DNA from 2 places in the Paenibacillus sp. JNUCC31 genome. Region 2 is predicted to be linked to the other one. Evidence: predicted binding sites of a transcription regulator. Region 2 holds the regulator's gene; the other holds the start of a gene.
The links. The regulator NrdR, encoded in region 2, represses ribonucleotide reductase genes. The targets are predictions, from matches to a motif close to AACACNATATATNGTGTT.

Region 1 (7,686 bases), 1.3 Mb from region 2:
GTTGCTTCAAGTCCGTTCATAATCGGCATCTGAATGTCCATGAGGATCAGGTCGGGAAGCCACTGTTCTGTATAATCAATCGCCTGTTGACCGTCAGATACGACGCCAATCACTTCGAAGCCGGAATCCATGGATAAAATTTCACATATGGCTTCCCTCGCATGAGCGTGATCGTCTACAACAAGAACACGAGTATGGCTCATTGCATCTCACCGTCCTTTGAAAATTCGACAACAGTAAACTGCTGTTCCCTTCGAAATTGCATGGTAAAGTTCAGTTCACTCATCCGCTCTCTCATGATTTTTAAACCATACCGATCCTTTCGTTCAAAAGGGTTCCTCTCAAACCCTTTTCCATTATCTCGAATCATGATATTCCAGCGCTTCTTGTGCCCGTTTCCCTGAATCCATGCTTGGGAAGCAGATGCGTGTTTTTGAATATTAAAAAGAGCCTCGCGAATACAAGCGAGCAGTTCTACCTTCTCTTTGTCAGTAAATGTATCATCCGGGATGCTCCAATCCAGTTCGATTCGGACGGGGATATCTTTGGTAATTTTTCGAATTTGACCAAGCAGTGTGACCGATTCGTTCATAGTCAAGGCTTGATCAACGTTAGGATCATAACGCAAATCTGCAATGGCCTGACGCACATAACGATTGACTTCATGAACCGTTTTTTTGATCGAATATACATCGTCCAGTTGTTGACCCTGCTTGGCTTGCTCCTCCAGACGTCCGACTTTCACCGATAATAAAAAAAGAGATTGGGCGATTCCATCATGGAGTTCCTTGGCCATCTTTTCCCGGGATTCAAATGCAGCTTTGGCTTCACGCTCATGCTCCAGCTCTTTTTGAATACGTTCCAACATGAGAAACAGCCGTGTTAACAACGTTATACTCACAACATATACAATGACAGGCGTAAGCCAGTTCCCCAAATCCATCGATATGTAGGGGAGTAGAAACTGATGTCGTACATATTCCCAAAGTCCAACGGTCAAGGTGGGAATGAGCAAGATCATCCACTTGATTTGTTTATAAGACATATTCCCCTCCTGAACTGCAAGATAAGAATTAGTGAGGCAAACGAAGAATATAACCGAACCCCCACAGGGTGTGAATCAGATCTTCCCGATTCGGCACATGCTCAGATAGTTTGTCACGCAACCGTTTCACATGGGTATCTACGGTTCGATAATCCAGATCTTCCTCATGCTCCACTTTCCAAACAATTCTCAGCAAATCCTGCCTGGAGAATGCGATTTCCGCGTGTGTCGCCAAATGAAAAAGCAAATCAAATTCTTTGGGAGTCATATGAATCTCCTCATGTTCTACTGTGACTTTTCGGGAAGTAGGATTGATTAAAATAGAGGAGATCAACACTTCGCTTGCTGAATGGTCTTTTGGTACAGGTTTGATTAATCCGTTATAACGAGCCATCATGGTTTTGATGCGCAGCACAACTTCCCTCGGACTAAACGGTTTCATGACAAAGTCATCCGCCCCGGCTTTGAAAGCTTCAAGACGATTCCCCTCTTCTGACTTGGCTGTCAGAAACATGACGGGTATGCTTAAGTTGGTCCGTAGATATTGGCATATTTCAATCCCCTTAATATCGGGAAGAATCCAATCCAGAATGATCATGGCATACGAGTCATGATGAAGCTTGCTTAAGGCTTGCCAGCCCAGCGAAGCCTCCTCAACGATAAATTGTTCTTTCTCCAAATACATGCGAAGAAGTCCACGGACCCGTTTATCATCATCTACAATCAATATTCTATTTTGCTGCAGGGTCCCGTTCATGTCTTACCTCCAAATCTTTGTGATATGTAATCAGCATACCTTCAACGTACTCAAAAGGCATGACTCCATAGAGCCATGCCTTTTGATAATCTATCTCTGAATTGTAGACAATGTATGAACGATGAAGTTCAGGTTGATTTCTTTCCGGTGACGACTGTCAATCTTAATTCTCTCATGCACCAAATATCGTGCATTCGAATATGGATATCTACTAAGCCACAAATTTTTTAAGCCTAGTAATAGAGCCCATTCATGAGGTTTTTTCACAAAGTCGATACCGATATGCAATTGACAAAGCTATATATTGATATAAAATTAAAAATATAATCTATATATAGTGTTTGTTTCTGATCACCGTTCATTTGTCAAGGAGGTTAATGATAGTGCTAATTGTGTATGATTCAATCACTGGGAATGTAAAGAGGTTTATTTCCAAGCTTCAACTGCCGGCAGTCCAGATTCAAAATCAAATGACGATAGATGAGCCATACGTACTTGTGACATATACAACAGGTTTTGGGCAGATACCTGATAAGGTGTCTTCTTTTTTGCAAAAAAACTCTGAATACCTGATTGGCGTGGCCGCCAGCGGTAACCGTAACTGGGGGGAGCGTTTTGCCAAAAGTGCTGATTTGATATCTGCATCGTATAACGTCCCGGTTATTAGTAAATTTGAATTATCGGGTTCCAAGAAAGACGTGGAGTATTTTGAACAGGAGGTGAGCCGCATTGCGTCATATTGAATTGAATAACATGCTGTTAAAGCGCAACTCTGATGGCTTCTTCCAGTTACATAAGGATCAAGAGGCTGTAGAGGAGTTTATGAAAGAAATCAAAGATAAAAGTATGGCGTTCGCCAACATTGATGATCAAGTCCAATTCATGATTGATCATGATTACTACGAAGATTTCTATGCTTCCTATACAGCTGACCAAGTTAGAACCGTATTTGAAATTACACGCGGCTATCAGTATAGCTTCCCTTCTTACATGGCAGCGTCCAAGTTCTATACTGACTATGCGTTGAAAACATATGATCGAAAAACATATCTTGAGCAATACGCGGATCGTGTAGCCGCTGTAGCTCTTCATCTGGGTCAAGGACAGTTTGAAACGGCTTGTTTGCTGTCTCGTTCGATGATGGAACAGCGTCTTCAACCCGCAACCCCTACATTTCTGAATGCAGGAAAAAGTCGGCGTGGTGAGCTGGTCTCTTGCTTCCTGCTTGAAATGGATGATTCACTGAACTCCATAAACTATGTACTGAACACTTGTATGCAGTTATCCAAAATTGGCGGTGGAGTTGCTGTCAATCTGTCAAAGCTGCGTGCTCGTGGTGAAGTCATCAAAGGAGTTGAAGGTGCTGCGAAAGGAATTACGCCTGTTCTCAAACTATTGGAAGATGGCTTCTCCTACGCCGATCAGATGGGACAACGCAAAGGTTCTGGAGCAGCTTACTATAATATCTTTGGTTGGGACGTCATGGAACTGCTCGATAGCAAAAAGATTAATGCGGACGAGAAAATCCGCTTAAAAACACTCTCTATTGGACTTATTGTTCCTAATCGGTTTTATAAGCTGGCTCAGGATAATGAGCCCTTGTACCTCTTCGCACCTTATAGTGTTTATAAGGCGTATGGAACCCATCTGGATGATATGGACCTTGACGTGATGTATGATACCTTGCTGGCTGACGATCGTGTGAAGAAGAAAAAATCGTTGGGAGCGCGGGATATGCTGACCAAAATAGCCATGATTCAACTTGAATCCGGTTATCCGTACATCATTAATAAAACGAATGCCAATCAAGCACATGCCTTGAAAAACGTAGGACAAGTCAAAATGTCGAACCTGTGCACAGAGATCTTCCAACTCCAGGAGACTTCTGAAATTACAGACTATGGTCAACCGGATATTATCCGCAGAGATATCAGCTGCAACCTGGCCTCCCTCAATATTGTTAATGTTATGGAGAGCGGCAAAATCAAGGAATCCGTTCATGAGGGAATGATCGCACTGACCTCCGTCAGCGACATGACGCATGTGGCCAATGCTCCAGGTGTGGCCAAAGCCAATGCCGAAATGCATTCCGTTGGCTTGGGTGCTATGAATCTGCACGGTTATTTAGCCAAAAACAGGATTGCTTATGAAAGCTTGGAAGCCAAGGATTTTGTACGGACCTTCTTTATGACCATGAATTATCATTCGTTGGAGAAAAGCATGGAGTTTGCAGAGAAAACGGGTCAACGGTTCCATGGGTTTGAGAAATCTGATTATGCGACTGGTGTATATTTTGATCGTTATCTGACCAATGATTATCGTCCCAACACCTCAAGAGTACAGGAATTGTTCCAAGGAATTGAACTTCCATCTCCCGATGATTGGAGTCTGCTGAAGTCCAAAGTAATGGAGAATGGCCTTTATCACGCCTATCGGATGGCTATTGCTCCAACGGCAAGCATCTCCTATATTCAAAACGCGACATCCAGTGTGATGCCGATCGTAGAACAAATTGAAACACGAACTTATGCGAATTCAACCACCTATTATCCAATGCCCTATTTGCAAAAAGATAACGTCTTCTATTACAAATCAGCGTATCAGATGGATCAATTCAAGGTGATTGATTTGATTGCGGAGATTCAGCCGCATGTAGACCAAGGAATCTCAACGGTTCTTCATGTAAATAGTGATGTATCTACGCGAGACTTGGCTCGATGCTACCTGTATGCTGCTCATAAAGGATTGAAATCCCTGTATTATACAAGAACCAACAAGCTCACGATGGAAGAATGCATCGCTTGTTCCATATAAATAAATGGCCCTAATTGGGCATCAGGATTGGAGTTGGATATACATGCCGGCAATTCAAGCTGTGAACTGGAATCGTGCAGATGATGACTTCACACTGATGTTCTGGAATCAGAACATTATGCAATTTTGGACCGATGACGAGATACCTTTATCCGATGATAAAATGACCTGGGTAACGCTTAGTGATATAGAAAAAGAAGCATATATGAAAGTGCTTGGTGGGTTAACCCTTCTGGATACCATTCAGGGCGGTGTGGGTATGCCCCAGATTATGGAGCATGTGGATGGATTACAGCGCAAAGCCGTACTTAGCTTCATGGCGATGATGGAACAAATTCATGCCAAATCGTATAGCAGTATTTTTACCACGTTGGCATCAACCGAGGAGATTGACAGTGTATTTAAATGGGTGGAAGAAAATCCATATCTGCAAACCAAAGCGACGATTATACGTCAGTACTACACGAGCATTGAAACGGCAAAAGATCTGTATATGGCCATGGCTGCTTCCGTACTCTTGGAGAGTTATTTGTTTTACAGCGGATTCTTCTATCCCCTCTATTTGGCTGGACAAGGCAAGCTGACTTGCAGTGGTGAGATCATTGATCTGATTCTGCGGGATGAAAGTATTCACGGTGTATATGTGGGTGTGTTGGCACAGGAAATATACACAAGCTTTGATGAAATGGAGCGAAACCAAATGTACCAGAGTTTGGTTGATCTGATCCAGGTTCTTCATCAAAATGAGTTGCAATACACGGAGGAATTATATTCCCCTATTCATTTAACCGAGGAAGTGGAAGCCTTCCTTCGCTATAACGCAAACAAAGCGATGATGAACCTCGGCTTTGAGCCGTTATTTGAAGATGAGGAAGTGAACCCGATTGTGTTAAACGGGATTAGTACTCACACCAAACAGCATGACTTTTTCTCCAAGAAAGGCAACGGGTATATTCGCGCTTTGAATGTAGTACCACTGACGGATGAAGACTTCAACTTTGAGTAGTTAAATCGGCCAAGAACGATGAAATAAGGTCTCTGTGATTCGTTACATCTCAGATCCAGGCAGGTCACAGAGAATAGCCTGTGTCAGTTTCATTAGACCAAAAAATGCTAACAAGAGTATATCCTGTCATGCTAATGATTGGGATAGCCCTTTTTTTATCTCTACAAAAAAGCTTTCCAAAGAAATGACAATTTCGATAAAGCTGTAATGGCCATTCGTTTGAAGGAAGAGCCCTTCTGATTTGTGGATTTTTTAGAGTGATCATCTGTCGTAAAGTGAGTACTATTTGCACGTTTGTTATCCATCGCCTCAGTTAATTGGCTCGCGAATGCAGGACCGGAAATGACCACGGCAGACTCTGTATTCAGAAAGGTGGATCTGGCATCCAGATTAAACGAACCAACCATGCTGAGGTAATCATCAATGACAAATGATTTGCCATGAATGGAGTTAGGACCTTCATATTCGTAAATGGAAAGACCAGTATCAAGCAGCTGTTTCTTAGAACTTAAGTACCCGGCGAAAGCCAAGGGGTTCGGTGTTTGATTGATTGAGTTCGTTAGCATGAGATATTCTACATTTACAGTTGGAATGATCGACACGTTTACTGCTTTACGCATTTTTTGGGTAGGAATGGCATATGGCATCTGCAGATAAACTCTCGATTGTGCTTGATTTGCGAATCGAACAAAAACATTCCACATGATAGGTTCTTTATAAAACCTTGTGATTGGATTATGAAGGAACACTACATGGTCGGATTGTAGGGACGCCTGAGCCCATTTTTTCGGCAATACTTCAACAAAAGGATCGTTCTGAGCCTGAGCTTCTTTATATAACTGAGCCAATTGAGCCTGCTCTTTTAATCCTTTTGCATGATGCTGGCGTTTGGCATGTTTTTCTGGTTTGGTGAATGGATGATTCCATAACCGATCTATATATTTTTTCATTTCAACAACCGTGCTGTTCGTGTCATGGTATGGATTGTAAACAAGAACGTCCCGATCGAATACATAATCTTTTGGGGGCTTCAATGCCATGTATTTATCACCAATATTCCGGCCGCCGATAATGCCATATGTGTTGTCGACAAGAAGAATCTTGTCATGCAGACGGTTATGCCATGTCCATGGTTTAAGCAAATGAAGTGGCTCATAATACCTTAGTTCAATATTAGGATGGGCCGCAATGGCATCTGGAATATCACGCAATTCTCCGCGCAAATTGTGAAAAATCCCGTCTAAAATGATTCGAATATGAACGCCTCGATCAGCTGCATCGAATAAAGCAGCAAAAACGAGTTGAGAAGTTTTCCCTTTTTGGATGGAGTAATAAGCCAGGTCGATGCTTGTTGTAGCCTCTCGAATGGTCTGGATTCTCACCTGACCGGAGCGAAATCCGTCCTCCAAGAGCATAACGCGATCTGTTGTATTTCCTTCTGTTAACGTTTTTTCAATATCTGTATTCTCAATTTTAGATGGAGAGGGAACCAAAAATAAAAGGTAAGCTGTGAAAAAAACGTAGATACTATACAAGAGAATGATTGCGAGTATGGTTTTAAGGATCATTTAGTACGCCCCCCATTTTAGTATTCAAATGAATCTGCCCGCTCATTTGGTCAAATGATGTAGAAAAAGAAACAATACTTGCATTACAGTACTATCTCCTTTTGTATATAAAATATGCTATTTAAAAAAAGCTAAAGTTAATCGATATACAAAACTGCTCATCATTGCTATCAACGTATTATTCTCATTTCTTTCTTATTTTTCGCAGTTTCCACTGCTATTTATGGAATGATCTCAGGCGTATGCCAAGCCTTGATGAAATGAAGATGAATGGTTAAGATTTATGTATGGTTTAGATCCCCACCAACTTTCAATAGAAAGAGGCGAAGGAATGATTGAGATAACCCCTGAACTGGTCCGTCATTTAGTGTATAGCCAATTTCCCGAGTGGAAAGATTTAGCGATAACACCTGTAGAAAATAGTGGCCACGATAACCGCACTTATAGACTAGGATGCGAAATGACGATTCGTCTACCGAGCCATGAACGTTACGCC
Region 2 (7,686 bases):
TACCGGTCAAGGTCACGGTCGTGCCTCCGGTCGTCGGACCCGATGCCGGCGACACGCTTGCGATCGTTGGCGCGGCATGGTATGTATATTGGTCCGCTGCCGATGTCGCCGATGTACCGCCCGGCGTCGTTACCGTTACGTCTACCGTTCCTGCACTACCCGCCGGGGCGATGGCCGTGATTTGTGTCGCCGAGTTCACTGTATAGGACGTCGCCTCCGTCGCACCAAACATCACTGCCGTTGCATCGGTCAGATTCGTACCGGTCAAGGTCACGGTCGTGCCTCCGGTCGTCGGACCCGATGCCGGCGACACGTTCGCGATCGTTGGCGCGGCTATCGCGGCTATATACGTATACTGATCCGCCGCCGATGTCGTTGATGTACCGCCCATCGTCGTTACCGTTACGTCTACCGTTCCTGCACTACCCGCCGGGGCGATGGCCGTGATTTGTGTCGCCGAGTTCACTGTATAGGACATCGCCTCCGTCGCACCAAACATCACTGCGGTGGCCCCAGAGAACTTCGTACCAGTCAACGTGACGATCGTGCCCCCGGTCGTCGGACCCGATGTCGGCGATAGGCTTATTATTGTTGGGGGGATTGCATCTACTAGCACGCCCGCCGTACTGCCCACGCTATTAAGCGTTAATACTGCATCGTTACCTGCTTCATCCCTAATTGATCCGCCATTCAGTGACAAGGCTCCTATGGTAATCCCGTTACTATCAGATTGTCCGGTTTGGACGGTATATCTAAATTGCAACGCGCTTGTCCCCGAACCGCCTGCATAGGTTGCATATACAGTCGTTGCTCCTACGACTATAGAGATTGTTGGAATGCCCGTTACGACAACGATCTCGTCCATGTTCACTGTAAAACTCAAGTCCTCTCCTACACCATAAGTACCATTGCTAGGAACAGATACACTTGTAACGGAAGGCATAACTGTGTCGACATAGTAATTGTTAGATACGGTGGTTCCGCTCCCCACATTGCCTCCGGCAATTACACCTGAATGATTGAGCGAAATATGGAAGGGGCCGCTGCGATTGCTTAGAGGCGGCGTGAGGGTTGCGGTATAGGTGATATTGTCAGAAGTTTTTAATTCACTAAGAATGCCGCTACCTGTTCTCAAATCACCAAGGTCAAATCCAGTCACCGCTTCTGAAAAGGTAAACGTTACCAGTGACGGGGAAGTCAGAATTTCGTCAGCTACAACAATGGTGGCTGTTGGAGTGGCGGCAAACGCCTTGTCAAATACGTACAATGGCAGCAAACTTAAAATGATTACACCCATAAATAACTTTCTTATTATTCTTGTTTTATACATATCCTGTTACCCACTCTCTAAGTTAGGATTCACTGCGAATTTCAACCGTAAAAAACCGTTCCGAACAAATTTTACACGAAAAAAGGCTCACCTCCGTCGAACTTATATAAGATGAACTAAAGATTTTATATTCAAGTTAGAAACCGACCAAAAATTCTGGTTGGAGAGTTGCCACTTAAAGAAACCATGTATTGCAGCGCCAAACATGCACGAATCGTCGACTCGTTTATTAAATAGTAAGTGATCTGTTTTTCTTTGCATGACCTGCTCTTTCAGTGCTGGGAGCGTGATCTCACGAAATGCTCTTTTCTCAGCCGGTTTTGGGTGGGCAAGTATTTATGTATCTTTGGTGTAGATAAGTAGTCCAAGCCGTGTAAGTAACTTAGATCCACCTTTTTCTGCTAACGACTGGCCAAACTGTCGCTCGATCCAAGCAATCAAGATAGCTAATGTCCAGGTATGCCGAGCTTCGAAACCCACATCGACTGGTTTCTTGCTGACAATCGTCTCGGCGATTATAGTTCTTGATTTTGTTGTCATTGTCTATACCGTCCTTCGGTTGACTCTCTTTTTATTTTACCGTATTGGCGAGGTACAGCACTTTGTAGAAACTATGAATTCAAATTATGTAGCAAGAAAATGCTTGTCCAGTTATCTGCTATTATATAACATTATGAGTTCTCGTTCAGTAAATATCGAATATTATTTCGTATGGCACTTTCTTCGTTCTATCAGCGTATGTCCATACAAAAAACAAAAAACGCAGTTCCGAGGAACTGCGTGCATTTACTATTTTGGTGGAGCCTAGGGGGATCGAACCCCTGACCTCATCGCTGCCAGCGATGCGCTCTCCCAGCTGAGCTAAGGCCCCAAACTATGAATGTACCACGTTTTCCAACTCTGCAATGCTTCGCAGGCGACTCCTATATCATATAAAATACGGCTTTTGCTGTCAACATTTTTTTTGCAAACCAAAATAATTGGAGAAGAACAACCTTTTACCTGGAACACATGACCGTAACCCAGAATGCTCTTCTCCTTTTCCGCTCCATTAATCCTCGATGTCTTCTTTAGACAAAAGAGATTTTAATTCTTTCATGAACATATTAATGTCTTTGAATTGACGGTACACCGAAGCAAAACGTACATAGGCTACTTCGTCCACCGGAAACAGCTGTTCCATCAGCAATTCGCCAATTTGGCGGCTCTCGACTTCAGCATCGGCTGTATTACGCAAAGCCTTTTCCGTTTCCGATACCATCATCTCCAGTGTCTCTACAGAGACTGGACGTTTTTCACATGCCCGGATCAGTCCACGAAGAATCTTGTCCCGGCTGAATTCCTCCCGACTGCCATCTTTCTTGATCACGATCAGCGGTGTTTCTTCCACCATTTCAAAAGTTGTAAATCGACGGCTACATTGCTCACACTCCCGACGACGGCGAATCGATTTCGATTCATTGGCTGGCCTTGAATCAAGCACTTTTGTGCCCAGATACGCGCAATAAGGACATTTCAATTCAGATCACTTCCCATGTTTTACTTTTTACCACAAATTCCCTGTTATCAATAGTTATGAAAATCGTATTGCCGACACATAATACTTTTACCAACCGCGAGGAGGTGAACAGCAATGGCACAAAGCAATGGTAACTCCAACAACCTGGTGGTAACTAAAGCTTCCGCAGCTCTCGAGCAAATGAAATATGAAGTTGCTCAAGAACTCGGAATCAGCATTCCACAAGACGGATACCAAGGTAACATGACTTCTTACGAGAACGGTTCGATCGGTGGATACATCACGAAGCGTCTGGTAACAATTGCAGAACAGCAATTGGCAGGTCAATACCAATAATATCTTCATTGTAATACGGTAATACAGAGGAGCATGGGGCGGCCGGTGAACAACCGGCCTGCTCTGTGCTTCTACATATTTCAAACAACGATTTTCAGACAAAGATAAGAACCTTTAAAAATCCACCCAAACCTATATTACTGAAAAGAGTCTACCTTAGAACGTATTATAGATCTTTACATATTGATTATAATAATAAATGACTCGTTGTACATAGTGCCGGGTCTCACCAAACGGAATATCCTTGACCGTCTCGAATGAGCCGTCCCATACACCATCCCTCAGCCATGAATTTACTTTGCCTGGACCTGCGTTGTATGCGGCAATCATTGCCACTTCATTTCCATCGAATTGGTCTGACAGATTGCGTAAATACCAAGTACCTAACTGAATATTTCTTCCAGGTTCATGCTTTAATTCTTCCAGCGATGTGCCCGGAATTTTGCCTTGTTCCATAATCCAGTTCGCGGTGTCCGGCATGAGCTGCATCAGCCCAATGGCACCTCTCTTCGATTCCTTGCTTGTCTTGAAATTGGTCTCCACCTTGATGATGGAAGCGATGAGAAACGGATCGACCTCATAACTCTGCGATTGGGCGCGAATTTCTTCCTTGTAATGAATGGGATAGAACCAGGCCATCCAATTCGTATTCAGGAACAGGACCAAAACAAAAGACACAAACATCAACAATAAAACCCGTTTCTTACGCAGCAATCTCATAATAAGCCCTTACGATGCAAAAATGAATTGATCTGTTTCTCCGTCTCTGACCATAAGCCGCTGTTATCGATGACAATGTCAGCACGCTGCTTCTTATCTTCAATGTCCATCTGCGTGTCCATTCGGGCCTCAGCCTGTTCCGCCGTCATTCCATCCCGGCTCATTAGCCGTTCCCGTTGTATAGACCTCGGGACGTACACAACCATCACTTCTTCGAAGCCATCCTCCAGCCCTGACTCGTACAATAAAGGGATATCGGACACGACAAGCTTGTCCGGATGCTCCAGTTCGTATGCAGCAGCACGCTCGCGCATCTCCTTACGGATCGCAGGATGCGTAATAGCCTCCAACGCTTTCCGTTCTTCCGGACTTTGAAAAACAATACTGCCCAGCTTCTTCCGATCCAGTGTTCCGTCCTCATTTAAAATGGCTTGTCCGAACCGCTGAACAGCCGCAGTCAAAACGGGATGCCCGGGCAGCATTACTTCCCGGGCAATAACATCTGCATCAATGAGCAACGCTCCCTTACTGGCGAGAAAGGCGGACACACTGCTTTTGCCTGTCGCGATCCCGCCGGTTAAGCCAATATTCATTATTTCACCTCACAACAACTTCATTATTCCCATAATCATTAATAAAAGTGCTGGCAGTACAGATAATCTTCGCATCCAACGCAGAGCAGCGAAGCGCAAGCCAACCTTCATACCCAGTAACAGAAATGTCCCACTAAACAATGCAATAATTAATGCCGTCCACAACGTGGGGAATCCTAACAATGCCGCTCCCAGTCCTGCACCAAAAGCATCCAGAGACAGAGCTATGCCAAGCCACATCGCTTCCTGTACGGATATACTTCCCGAGTTATCCATATCCGCCTTCGAGGGGCTGCGCAGAATCTGAATCACAACACCCAATTTTCTCAGCTCGATTGTAAAGACCATTCGTTCCAGAGATCTACCGGAGGAAGATTGCTCAAGGTCAAGCGCAAGCACCTGATTTCTGCCTTTTGACAGAGCCTCCGGTGCTGCCCTACTCCCACTTCGAATTATTCCTGCTTCGGCTCCCTCATCCGTTCCATTGTCCATCTCCAGCTGTTCCTTGCCTTGTTTACGAATGAGTTGCAGCAATGACCATGCGCCAATACCGAGCAGGATGACTGCCCCAACCATCGAAGCCACGTCCGGAGATACCACATGAGACAAAAGCACACCCACCTGCATGGATAACGCAATAACCAGACCCGAACAGATAGAAATGACGGCAATGGATAACAGCGGAATTTTGGTTCTCCGCAGCCCGTATGTAATCCCGACTCCAAAACCATCTAAACTAAGCGCCAAAGCAAGCGCCAGCAATGAAATAAAATGATGCAGCACCCCGGATTCCTCCCCTGTGCGAACTCGTTCCAACCGGCAGTTGCCAGTATGGGTATACGCCCGCTTATTTCTGCCATATCAGTATATGGAGGGAGGAATCCAAGGGTGCTACAATTTGACGATTTCGATCATGCTACCATACCCGGTACCGATTCAACGCAGCGGCTGACACTTCGGACAATAATGTGTTCCCCTGCCGCCTACTACGCTCTTCTCGATTAATGTACCACACGTTACACAGGGTTCGGACTTGCGTCCATATATTTTCAACTGATGCTGGAACATCCCCATTTCGCCCTGTCCATTCACATATGATTTGATGGAAGATCCACCTGCATCCACCGCATCCTGAAGCGTAGCCACGATCGCCTCATGCAGAACGGTTAACTGTGCCTCTGTTAACGTCTTGGCAATGGTCTCTGGATGAATGCCTGCGCGGAATAACGCCTCGTCCACATAGATATTCCCGATCCCGACGACATATGCCTGATTTAACAGCACGGCCTTGATTTTGGTTGTTCGCTTGCCAACAGCACCACGGAATGCATCTACGGTAAAGGCAGGATCGAGCGGTTCCAGCCCCAGCTTTAACAATGGCTTGGATACCAGTTCCTCACCTGCGCTGAATAGATGCATTGTACCAAACTGACGTACATCCTTATAACGTAATTCTGTACCATCCGTAAAGTGAAAGATAACATGGGTATGCTTCTCCACTTCCTCATGTTGTTGGTATACCCCGTACCTTCCTTCCATCCGCAGATGGGAGACAAGCACCAGCCCATCCAGCAAAATACGCAAAAACTTGCCCCTGCGCTCCACACCCATTACAGTATGTCCCGCAAGTTCTAGTGCAAATGCATCTATGTCGTCCGGCCGCTGAATAATCCGCGGCAAGCTAACGGTAACTGAGTCAATGGTCTTGCCCACAATAAGTTGATTCAATGTTCTTCTGACTGTTTCGACTTCCGGTAATTCCGGCATGATGTTCTCACCTCCCCTATATTATAACGGAAGATGGCGCTCAGCGGGACCCTTCTTGTGTCAAAAGCAATTGAAAAACATATTGTAAAATAACGGAAAGGCCTTGCAGGGCCTGCTATTTGGCTTCATACCAGTTTTCACCGTAGCTGACTTCCGCTTTCAGTGGTACAGACAGCTTTAATGCTTTTTCCATCACTGAAGGTACGAGCTCTTTCATCAGCTCCAGTTCATCGGCAGGTACTTCGAATACAAGTTCATCGTGTACCTGAAGCAGCATACGACTCTTCAGCTTGCGTTCACGCAGCGCTTCGTCCATCTGAACCATGGCCAGCTTGATGATATCTGCCGCCGTTCCCTGAATCGGTGTATTCATTGCTGTACGCTCTGCAAAAGAACGAAGGTTGAAGTTGCTCGCATTAATCTCTGGCAGATAGCGACGACGTTCCAGCATGGTTTTAACATAACCATCCTGACGCGCTTCCTTCACAATATCGTCCATATATCGGCGAACACCCTGGAATACTTCGAAATACTGATCTATAAACTGGGCAGCCTCTTTACGGGTAATATGCAGGTTCTGGGACAAACCGTAATCGCTGATTCCATACACGATACCGAAGTTTACCGCCTTGGCTGAACGACGCATATCTCCATCCACATCCTCAGGCTTTACCCCAAACACATCCGAAGCGGTTTTCGTATGGATATCCATATCGTTGACAAAAGCTTCCTTCAGTCGCTCGTCGTCCGAAATATGTGCAAGAACACGCAGTTCAATCTGTGAATAGTCTGCTGCCAGAATGGACCAACCCGGTTCTGAAGGGACAAACACCTTCCGGATTTTGCGGCCTTCCTCCATCCGAATCGGAATGTTCTGCAAGTTCGGGAATTGACTGCTCAGACGTCCGGTAGCCGCAATCGTCTGACGGTAATACGTATGCACCTTGCCATCCTTGTCTGAAATCTCTTTGAGCAATCCTTCTACATATGTGGACTGCAACTTGGCAAGTTGACGATATTGCAGAATATGCTTAACCACATCATTATATGGAGCCAGTTTTTCCAATACTTCGGCATCTGTAGAGTAACCTGTCTTTGTTTTCTTGACCACAGGCAGACCGAGTCTATCGAATAAAATCTCACCCAGCTGCTTCGGTGAATTCAGATTGAATTCCGTACCGGAAAGCTTGTAGATTTCCGTCATCAATCTGCTGATATTTTCTTCGAACTCACTACCCAAAGCCTTCAAATCTGCCGTATTCGCCTTAATTCCCTGTTTCTCCATATCTGCGAGGATGCGTGACAACGGCATCTCCAGCTCATGGAAAAGTGCATTCATCTCATTGCTCTCCAAGGCCTGCTCCTGAAGTGGAATAATGGCTGCTACGGCTGCCGCTTTACGGCACAGGAAATCACCTAGT

Region 1: nrdI (class Ib ribonucleoside-diphosphate reductase assembly flavoprotein NrdI) is a predicted target of NrdR. The motif match lies at 2,127-2,144, and genes of this name have one in related genera.

What each region holds. Positions count from the first base shown of each region.
Region 1 is NZ_CP062165.1:7,020,617-7,028,302, reverse strand. Features, by position in the region: gene JNUCC31_RS30845 (response regulator) at 1-203, opposite strand, end outside; gene JNUCC31_RS30840 (sensor histidine kinase) at 200-1,045, opposite strand; gene JNUCC31_RS30835 (response regulator transcription factor) at 1,074-1,802, opposite strand; gene nrdI (class Ib ribonucleoside-diphosphate reductase assembly flavoprotein NrdI) at 2,186-2,545, shown strand; gene nrdE (class 1b ribonucleoside-diphosphate reductase subunit alpha) at 2,532-4,616, shown strand; gene nrdF (class 1b ribonucleoside-diphosphate reductase subunit beta) at 4,660-5,622, shown strand; gene JNUCC31_RS30815 (phospholipase D-like domain-containing protein) at 5,784-7,190, opposite strand; gene JNUCC31_RS30810 (aminoglycoside phosphotransferase family protein) at 7,522-7,686, shown strand, end outside.
Region 2 is NZ_CP062165.1:5,769,523-5,777,208, reverse strand. Features, by position in the region: gene JNUCC31_RS25470 (IPT/TIG domain-containing protein) at 1-1,297, opposite strand, end outside; gene JNUCC31_RS25465 (winged helix-turn-helix domain-containing protein) at 1,667-1,870, opposite strand; tRNA gene JNUCC31_RS25460 (tRNA-Ala) at 2,126-2,201, opposite strand; gene nrdR (transcriptional regulator NrdR) at 2,382-2,849, opposite strand; gene JNUCC31_RS25450 (alpha/beta-type small acid-soluble spore protein) at 2,964-3,185, shown strand; gene JNUCC31_RS25445 (lytic transglycosylase domain-containing protein) at 3,342-3,905, opposite strand; gene coaE (dephospho-CoA kinase) at 3,902-4,498, opposite strand; gene JNUCC31_RS25435 (manganese efflux pump) at 4,508-5,281, opposite strand; gene mutM (DNA-formamidopyrimidine glycosylase) at 5,435-6,265, opposite strand; gene polA (DNA polymerase I) at 6,381-7,686, opposite strand, start outside.